Regions from separate parts of the Flavobacterium erigeronis genome, predicted to be linked through region 1. Evidence: riboswitches for the same ligand, from Rfam matches in the RefSeq annotation. Region 1 holds a riboswitch; the other holds the start of a gene.
What was found. Region 1 has a riboswitch for S-adenosylmethionine ahead of ACWA1F_RS00855 (alpha/beta fold hydrolase). Riboswitches for the same ligand answer to the same signal wherever they lie in the genome.
Positions count from the first base shown of each region.

Region 2: another riboswitch for S-adenosylmethionine. It lies ahead of ACWA1F_RS19410 (redoxin domain-containing protein); the one in region 1 lies ahead of ACWA1F_RS00855 (alpha/beta fold hydrolase).

Region 1 is NZ_JBSKGP010000001.1:209,426-214,117, reverse strand. It holds gene ACWA1F_RS00865 (homoserine dehydrogenase family protein) at 1-899, shown strand, start outside; gene ACWA1F_RS00860 (hypothetical protein) at 1,537-1,737, shown strand; SAM riboswitch class I at 1,928-2,035, shown strand; gene ACWA1F_RS00855 (alpha/beta fold hydrolase) at 2,113-3,096, shown strand; gene thrA (bifunctional aspartate kinase/homoserine dehydrogenase I) at 3,098-4,692, shown strand, end outside.
Region 2 is NZ_JBSKGP010000010.1:158,704-163,395, reverse strand. It holds gene ACWA1F_RS19415 (aminotransferase class V-fold PLP-dependent enzyme) at 1-1,047, opposite strand, end outside; gene ACWA1F_RS19410 (redoxin domain-containing protein) at 1,218-2,207, opposite strand; SAM riboswitch class I at 2,448-2,548, opposite strand; gene ACWA1F_RS19405 (response regulator) at 2,744-3,196, opposite strand; gene ACWA1F_RS19400 (PAS domain-containing sensor histidine kinase) at 3,199-4,692, opposite strand, start outside.

The DNA.
Region 1 (4,692 bases):
ATTTCAGACAATTGGCAGTTCCTTTTAAAGTAGAAGATATTGTCGAATTTGCTCAAGAAAATGAATTCGAAAACTTAATTGCTGTAGACGCAACGGCCAGCGACGAATTAGTAAAACACTATAATACGCTAATCAAAAACGGATTTAATATTGTAGCTGTAAATAAAAAAGCCAATACGCTTCCGTTAGATCTTTATAAAGAACTTCGATCGAATCTGAAAAAGTACGACAAAGAGTTTCTTTACGAAACCTCTGTTGAGACTGGAATTCCGGTTTTACGGACTTTAAGAGATTTGTATTATTCTGGAGAAAAAATCACAAAGATTCGAGGTGTTTTTTCAGATAATCTGAGTTATGTTTTTAATCGATTTTCAACAGAAGATGTTTCGTTTTCTTCCATTCTAAAAGATGCGAGCCTTTTAGGTTTAATGAAATCCAACTTTAAAGAAGATTTGTCAGGAAATGATACGGCAAGAAAACTTTTGATATTGGCCAGAGAAATCGGAAAAGATTTTGAGCTTTCTGATATTAAGATCAAACCATTTATAACTGAAGAGCATTTGGAGAAAAATGGAGTGCTCAATAAAGATGCTGTCGATAAATCTTTTAAGATTGCCAAAATTACTCAGGCAGAAGATCATGTGCTTCGATATGTGGGCGAATTTGATTTGGAAAAAGGCACTTTAGAGACCAAATTGATTTCTGAATTAGCCAATTCACCAATTGGACAATTAAAAGGTTCTGACACGATTTTTGAAATTTACACAAAATCTTACGGTGATATTCCAATTGTAATTCAGAGCGCGCCTCCGTGCAAGCAGGCAATTTCAAGAGGAATTATAACCGATATTCTAAAAATTGCAGAGCGAATTAGGAGTAAAGAGGCAGTCTGGCTGTAAATTTTTGAATAAAAAAAGAAAAAGGTTCTTTGATAATTTGATTTGTCAATTGGAGTCATGAAGAAAAAAAGGCTTGTTTTGTAAGTTTTTTACCTTTATTATTTCGTTTTCGTTTTTGTAAGAGGTTTTTTATCGTTAAAAAACTGATTTTTAACGATTTTTGTAATTAAATTCTTGAATTTAATTTGTGTAATAAAAAAAATATTTGCATATTTGTTATACCCAAAAACTACTAGAAATCAAATGAACTTAAAAGTCAACAAAATGTTTTGTGCCATTTCGGTTAAGACCGAGGTTGGGGTGTCTATTGCTTAAAAAAATTGTAAGAATACAATAATAATATAGTAAGAGCCTCCTAAGAAATTTTTAGGAGGCTTTTTAATTTAACAGAAATGCAGAATTTTAAAATACAATATAAATCACAGATGAATAAATCCTTACAGATGAACAAGATGTTTACTGTCGCGCTTATTTGCGCATACGTCTGTTGATACTAAAAGCATACATGAGTGTAAAAACTTAAACCCTTTTGGTATCTAAAAATCCAAAAGGGTTTTTTTATTCCAAAAAGCGATTTAACAGAAACATAAAAGAGAAATAAAGATTATAAAACACAACTGAACTAAAACTTAATATCATGAGCAAATTGAACTACTTCGCAGAAAAAATTTCTAAATTGAAAAACAGAAGGACAAAAAATAGCAATCCGCCGCCAACAAACGAATTGGCTCACCCAAGATTCGGAATCACAGAAGAAGATAAAAGTACTGCCAAAAAAGTACCAAACTCTTTATTGTTTTTGATGTATTCAAAAGAAAATGAAACGCTTTTTATCTAAACGGAAAAGCATCATAAACTAGGTGAAAACCTGCTTAATTTTACTGGGCATTTTTGTTCGGTAAATTTTTGCGTATAATAGTTTTTGCTCATGTAAGTCGCAGAAATTTAACAAACACTTTTAGATTAAATTTGTTTGTTAAAGAAATTAGTAGTTAATTTGCACTCGATAAGTTCATAAAAGTATTGAAATGTTATAAAGAAAGGACGAGGGATTAGACCCGATGAATCCTTAGCAACCCTTCGTTAATTCGAAGAAGGTGCTGCATTCTACCACGCCCAACGTGGAAAGATAACAATCAGAATTTTTCTAGTTTAGACTAGTTTTTTCTTTCTAATATTTCCATATACAAATCATAATACAACAGATTTGAAATTGGAAAATATACCAAATCCCATTATAATTCAAGATTTCATCACAGAAAGTGGTGCAAATTATCATTCTATACCGTTAAGTTTTACACTGTCTGGCCAGCCGCTGCACAGTGCGCCTATTGTTTTGGTTAATCACGCCTTGACAGGAAACTCACAAGTTACTGGCGAAAATGGCTGGTGGAATGACTTAATTGGCGAAGGTAAGACTATCGATACTGCTGTTTATACCATTTTAGCCTTTGATATTCCTGGAAACGGAACAAATTCTTTTTTAATCGAAAATTACTTTGATTTTACAGCCAGAGACATTGCAAGAATCTTTATTGAGGGTGTAAAAGCCTTAAATGTTGAAAAGCTTTTTGCTGTTATCGGAGGTTCTGTCGGGGGTGGAATTGCTTGGGAAATTTTAGCATTAGCGCCAAATATTACAGAAAACCTTATTCCGATTGCGAGTGACTGGAAATCGACAGACTGGCTTATTGCAAATTGTTTTCTTCAGGAGCAGATCCTGAATAATTCTTCAAAACCAATAGAAGATGCGAGAATTCATGCCATGTTGTGTTATCGTTCGCCAGAATCATTCAAAGAAAAATTCCAAAGAACCATCAATCAGGATCTTTTGATTTTTAATATCGAAAGCTGGTTGGCACACCACGGAAAAAAATTGCAGAAAAGATTTCAGCTTTCTTCTTATAAATTAATGAATCAGTTGCTTAAAACAATTGATATTACTAGAAATAGTGAAAGTTTTGAAAACTTATTGGCTAAAACAACGGCTTCAATTCATATCATCGGAATCAATTCTGATCTGTTTTTTACAGCAAAAGAAAACGTAGAAACCTACGAAGAATTGAAGAAGTTTAAAGACAATGTTTTCTACAGCGAAATTGTCTCTGTTCACGGACATGACGCTTTTTTAATCGAGTACAAACAATTAGATCATTTACTTGCCGACATTTTTAAGGCAGAAACAATAAAGAAATAAAATGAAAGTATTAAAATTTGGAGGTAAATCGTTAGCAAACGGAGAAGGACTTAACAAAGTTGTTTCTATCATTTCTGATAAAGTTAGTCAAGGTGAAAAAATTGCTGTTGTAGTTTCTGCACGCGGAAATGCGACAGACGAGCTAGAATTTATCTTAAGCATTGCGGCTAAAAATGGCAGCTACAAAGAATTATTAGAAAACTTTAAAAAATATCAAATATCAGATTACCCACAAGTTGATTTATCTGAAGAGTTCAATATTTTAGATAAACTTTTTGAAGGAGTAAGCTTAATTGGCGATTATAGCAAAAAAATTAAAGATCAGATTTTGTCAAAAGGAGAATTGCTTTCGGCTAAATTATTGACAGCTATTTTATTGGAAAAAGGAATTCCAGCCAATTTCGTAGATACAAGGGATTTACTGAAAACAGATTCTAAATTTGGCGATGCACAGCCTTTAGAGCAGCTTTCGAAGAAAAACGTAATCAATTATTTTAAAGAACATAACGGAGAAACGGTTAATATAGTTACAGGTTTCATTGGATCTAACAACAACAACGACACAACTACTTTAGGTAGAAATGGCAGTAACTATACCGCTTCGTTAATCGCCAATTATTTAAATGCTGAAGAATTACAAAACTTCACGCACGTAGACGGAATCTACACCGCAAATCCTGATTTGGTTGCCGATGCAAAGAAAATTGAATATTTATCATTCAATGAAGCAAATGAGCTTGCAAATTTTGGAGCTACGATTCTTCATGCCAAAACGATTATTCCTTTGTTAGAAAAGAATATTCCTTTGCGTATTTTAAATACATTCAACCACGAGAACCGCGGAACTTTAATTACATCAGATTCTTCAAAAGAGGGAATTAAAACGCTTTCTGTTTTAGAAAATGTTTCTCTTGTAAATCTTGAAGGACGCGGATTGCTTGGAAAAGCTGGAGTTGATGCCCGAATTTTTAAAGTAATGGGAGATCACAATATCAGTGTAAGTATCATTTCGCAAGGTTCATCAGAAAGAGGAATCGGATTAGTGGTTGCAACTGATAAAGCAACAACTGCGGTTGTCGAATTAGAAAAAGAATTTGAAAATGACTTTTATTCGAAAGACGTCAATCAGATTACGGTAACAGACAATGTATCTGTAATTTCGATTATTGGTCAGGATTTAAGTACGTTCCATAAACCGTATACGGCTTTAATTAAAAATAAAATTGTTCCGATTTTATTCAACAACACCGTTACAGGAAAAAACGTGAGTTTGGTTGTTAAGAAAGAAGAATTAAATAAAGCGCTAAATGTAATTCACGGAGAGATTTTTGGAGTTTCTAAAAAGATCAACATCGCGATTTTCGGTCACGGATTAGTTGGAGGAACTTTGATTAATCAGATTTTAGAATCGGCTTCTGCAATTGAAAAACGTAAAGATATTAAGTTGAATGTTTTCGCTATAGCGAATTCTAGAAAGCTGCTTTTGAATAAATACGGTGTTAATGGCAACTGGAAAAACGAGATAGAAACCAAAGGAGAAGCTTACACAATTAATGATATTATCGCCTACGCGAATGAGCATCATTTAGAAAACTT
Region 2 (4,692 bases), on a different contig from region 1:
GGACAATCCTGATATTTTCTGAAGTCTTGAAAAACAGAGATCAAGCAACTCTTTTTCTCTATTTTTGATATTCTCCACCCCCATTTGTTCTTTCAATTCTAAAGCCAAAGCAGTTCTAATAACTTGCAGAAACCCAGGAGTTCCTCCATCTTCTTTAACTTCTATACTATCGCTGTAACAATATTTCCCTAACGGATTCGTCCATCTTACGTTTCCTCCGCCCGGATTATCTGGAAAATCGGATTGGTATAATTTTTCATCAAAAACCAAAATGCCACATGTCCCAGGACCGCCTAAAAATTTATGCGGAGAAAAGAAAATTGCATCCAATTGCTCTTCTGGATCTTCTGGATGCATATCGATTGTAACATACGGTGCCGAAGCTGCAAAATCGACAAAGCAAAGTCCGCCATTTTGATGCATGATTTTGGCTAGTTCATGATAAGGCGTAATAATTCCAGTAACATTAGAACAAGCTGTAAACGAACCGATTTTTAAAGTTCTATCTGCATATTTTTTTACGACTAAAGAAAGTGTTTCTGGATTTACCAAATTATTTTCATCAGGTTCCAAAATCACAACTTCGGCATTGGTTTCGTACCACGAAACTTGATTCGAATGGTGTTCCATGTGGGTGATAAAAACCACAGGTCGATCTTCATCCGATTTTGTTCGGAGCGCCATAATGCGTTGCAATTTCGATAAAGCCGCCGTCATCCCGCTTCCCGTAGCGACCAAAACATCCGACTCGCTCGCATTGACTGATTTTTTTATAATATCCCTTGCATATTGATAAGCGTAAGTCGACGTTTTTCCAGTCTGACTTGAAAGGGAATGCGTATTGGCAATCATTGGACCAATTTTATTAAGCATTATCTCTTCGATCGGAGCGTATAATCTTCCGCTGGCAACCCAGTCGGCGTATACTAAATTTTGTTCTCCATAAACCGATTCGAAAGTATGATTAATTCCTACCGTGTTCTCTCTAAACTTAGAAAAGTAACACTCCGGTTCTGTTGGTTTTACTGTTGGCTCAATAGCATTCATATCCTTTACATTTTTTAAATTAACTAAATTGTATTGTTGTATTGTTCACTCCAATTTTTGTCATTCCTGAGGAACGAGGAATCTCACACGCAACTCGACAAAGATTAGCGACTTTCTATATGGATTCTCTAGTGTGATTCCTCGTTCCTCAGGAATGACAAGATTGGGTCTTAAATTTTATTCTCTAAAAGTGTTTTTAACGTAGTTTGCAATTCTTCTCCGTGCAGGTTTTTGGCAACGATTATTCCTTTAGAATCGATTAAATAATTTCCCGGAATGGCTCTTACTCCGTATAATTTGGCAACGGCACTGTTCCAGAAAAGCAAATCCGAAACGTGTGTCCAAGTTAGATTGTCGTCTTTAATTCCTTTAATCCAATTTTCTTTCTTTTTATCTAAAGAGATTGCCACAATATTGAATCCTTTGTCGTGAAATTCTTTGTAAGCCGCTACAATATTCGGATTCTCTTTTCTGCATGGTCCACACCAAGAAGCCCAAAAATCGACCAAAGTGTAGCCTTTTAAGTTTTCATAAAGGCGAACTGGTTTTCCTTCAGGATCATTGGCTGTAAAATCAGGGGCTTTTTTACCGACCGCTAATCCGTCTAAAACGGTAACCAGTTCTTTTAATTCTTTCACGTAAGTGGTATTTTGAAGACTTTTATCTAATAAAGCAATATTTTGCGTAATCTGTTCTGGCGTTAATCTGTACGACCAGTTTCTGTACAGCACATAAGCCGAAACTATAGATTTTGGATGTTCTGTTATGAATTTGCTGATTTCGACATCTTTCGTTTTTTTATAAGTTTCGAACAAGTCTTGAGAGGCCGAACCTGCAACAACTGAAGCGGTATAATATTTCTTCGGATTTAATTTTACTGTAATTGGGTCTTTTTCTAGAAAAATATACAATGGCGAACTTTCGGTATTGACGCTTAAACCGTATAATTCTGGGGTTTTTACTTTAGTTTTAAAACTAAAATTTCCGTCTTTTACTTTTGCCGAATCAATTGTCGTAAACATTTTATTGTGAAACTTCTGCAAGTAGACATATTGCGCCAAAGTATCGACAACAGTTCCTTTTAACTGTAAATTATTTCCCTGCGCTTGAGTTTGAAAAGCACCCAGAAGCAAAGCAAAACCTAATAGTATTTTTTTCATTTTATTTTTAGTTTTTAGATTAGACAAAAGAATTTCAGGCCAATGACAAAAGCCATTAGCGATATGATTAAAGAAAGAATCTCGTGGAACTAGAATTTTCTCATTCAGAAAAAGGCAAAGCTGTTTTCTTCGAAAATTAAATTCAAAAGCTCGTAACTCGCGTACAAAATGGATTCTGCTTTCATTTAAAAAAAATTAAAGATTAACATTATGATCTTAAACAGATTTACGGAGAAATCTTTCTTATCTGCCCGCACACAGCGGAAGGATTTAGCACCTTATTCGGCAACAGGTTGCTAAGACATCAATGGGCCTATTCCCTCAGTCTTTCTGGATAAGTATCATTATATAAATTTTCTGCATTACAAATATATATTAATTCTACCGAACTAGTATAGTTTAAATTGTGTTTTTTTGTAAAATTTATTTAAAAACTCTTTCAGCATACTTTAGCAACTGAAAAACAACAAATTAAAACAAAGTTATTTTTTGTTATGATCCCTTTTTTATAAAAGAAATTCAGACGTTTTACTCATTTAAAAAGAAAAAACATGCAAGTATTTATTTTTTTCGAGAGTTGGAAGCGCTTCTTTTAATCCTTTTTCGAGATTAGAAGTAATAAATTGAAGCACTTGTTTTAAATCGTTAAAATTATTTGGCTTTACAAAATAACAGACAGCGCCAAGATTTGCTGCTGTGTCCATATCATTTTTATGCGAAGAAGTAGAAATCATAATTACAGGGATTTCTTTATAGCGCTCATCTGCTTTTAATTCTTTCAAACATTCCCAGCCATTTAGAATGGGCATATTTAAATCTAGAAAAACAACACCTGGAATTTTATCTTCGTTTTTAAGCATTTTTAGTGCTTTATCACCATTTTCAGCACAATGACAAATAATATTTTCATCGATATCAGCCAGAGCTTCACAAAACATTTCTGTATCGTCTCTGTCATCATCAGCTAATAAAATTATCTTTTTACTCATAATTAAATGTCTTTTTCTTTTTGTTCAAATGGCAATGTAACAATAAAAACAGCTCCTTTATTGGCAATTCCTGTTGCGGTAATATTTCCTCCATGACGTTCTGCTATTTTTTTACACAGCGATAAACCTAAGCCAGTTCCTTCGTAACGGTCTTTAGAATTTAGGCGGGTAAAAGTTTCAAAAATACGTCCAGTCTGATCGAGGTCAAAACCAATTCCGTTATCTTCTACAGTAATTATTGCAATTCTGTTGCCGTCTTCCGTCTTTTCAGTCGCTGTAACCGTAATTTGCGAAGGCGTATTTTCTCTAGCAAATTTAATGGAATTGTTAATCAGATTATAGAAAAGCTGATACAATAATACCAAAGCTCCTTCCAAAACTGGAAGTTCTTCATAATAAATTTTACCGCCTGTTTTTTGAAGTGCAATTTCGAGATCGGTTTCTATATTTTTAATGACTTCATTTAAATCGACCATTGTTGCTTTTTGCGAATCGGCATTGATTTTAGAATACGCCAGCACGCCATCAATCATATTAAACATACGGTCAGCCGCAACGTGAACTCTCTCAATATATTTGGATGCCGATTCGTCTAGTTTCCCTTCTAAGTGATCTTCTAGACGGCTTACAAAAGTTTTTATTTTTCGGACAGGTTCTTTTAAATCGTGCGAAGCAACGTGCGCAAACTGCTGTAAATCATCATTCGATCTTTGCAATTCTTTGGTGCGGTCTGCTACCAAAATTTCTAATTTTTCGGTAATAGATTTTTGCTCATGGATATCGGTACACGTACCAAACCAATTCGTAATTATTCCCTCTTTATCTCTAATCGGAAGCGCTTTACTCAAAAACCAGCGATACTCGCCTGTGCTTCCATTTTTTAAACGAAATTCTATTTGATACGGAGTGCCGGCATGAACACTTTGGTACCAAGTTTTCAAAACCTGAGAAACATCGTCTGGATGCAGTTTTGGAACCCAGCTCGAATCGCCAAATTCATCTTGTTTAAAACCAGTATATTCGTACCAGCGGTTGTTGTAATAATCTGTAAGTCCGTCTGGCTGAGCTGTCCAGATAATTTGCGGAACCAGATCTGCAAGCTGTCTAAATTTTTCCTCGCTTTCTGCGATTACATTTTGAAGTTCTTTTTGCGAAGTAATATCACTTGCAGCGCCAAACCACTCTATAATTTTTTCCTTATCGTCTAATATTGGCACTACTCTCGAGAAAACCCAGCTGACAGAATCATCTTCATTGATGACTTTGTGTTCCATTTCAAAAATGCTTTTCTCTACAATAGATTTAGAAATAAGATGAACAGCCTGTTCCAAATCACTTGGATGCACAAACTTATCCAGCCAGTTAATGCCGTGTCCGCCAGCGCCAGAAAGTCTTCCTCCTCCTTCGAGACTGTGCATAATCATCCAGTCGGCGTCCATACGGTAAACCAAATCGGATGAGGCATTGACTAAAGCTCTAAAACGGCTTTCGCTTTC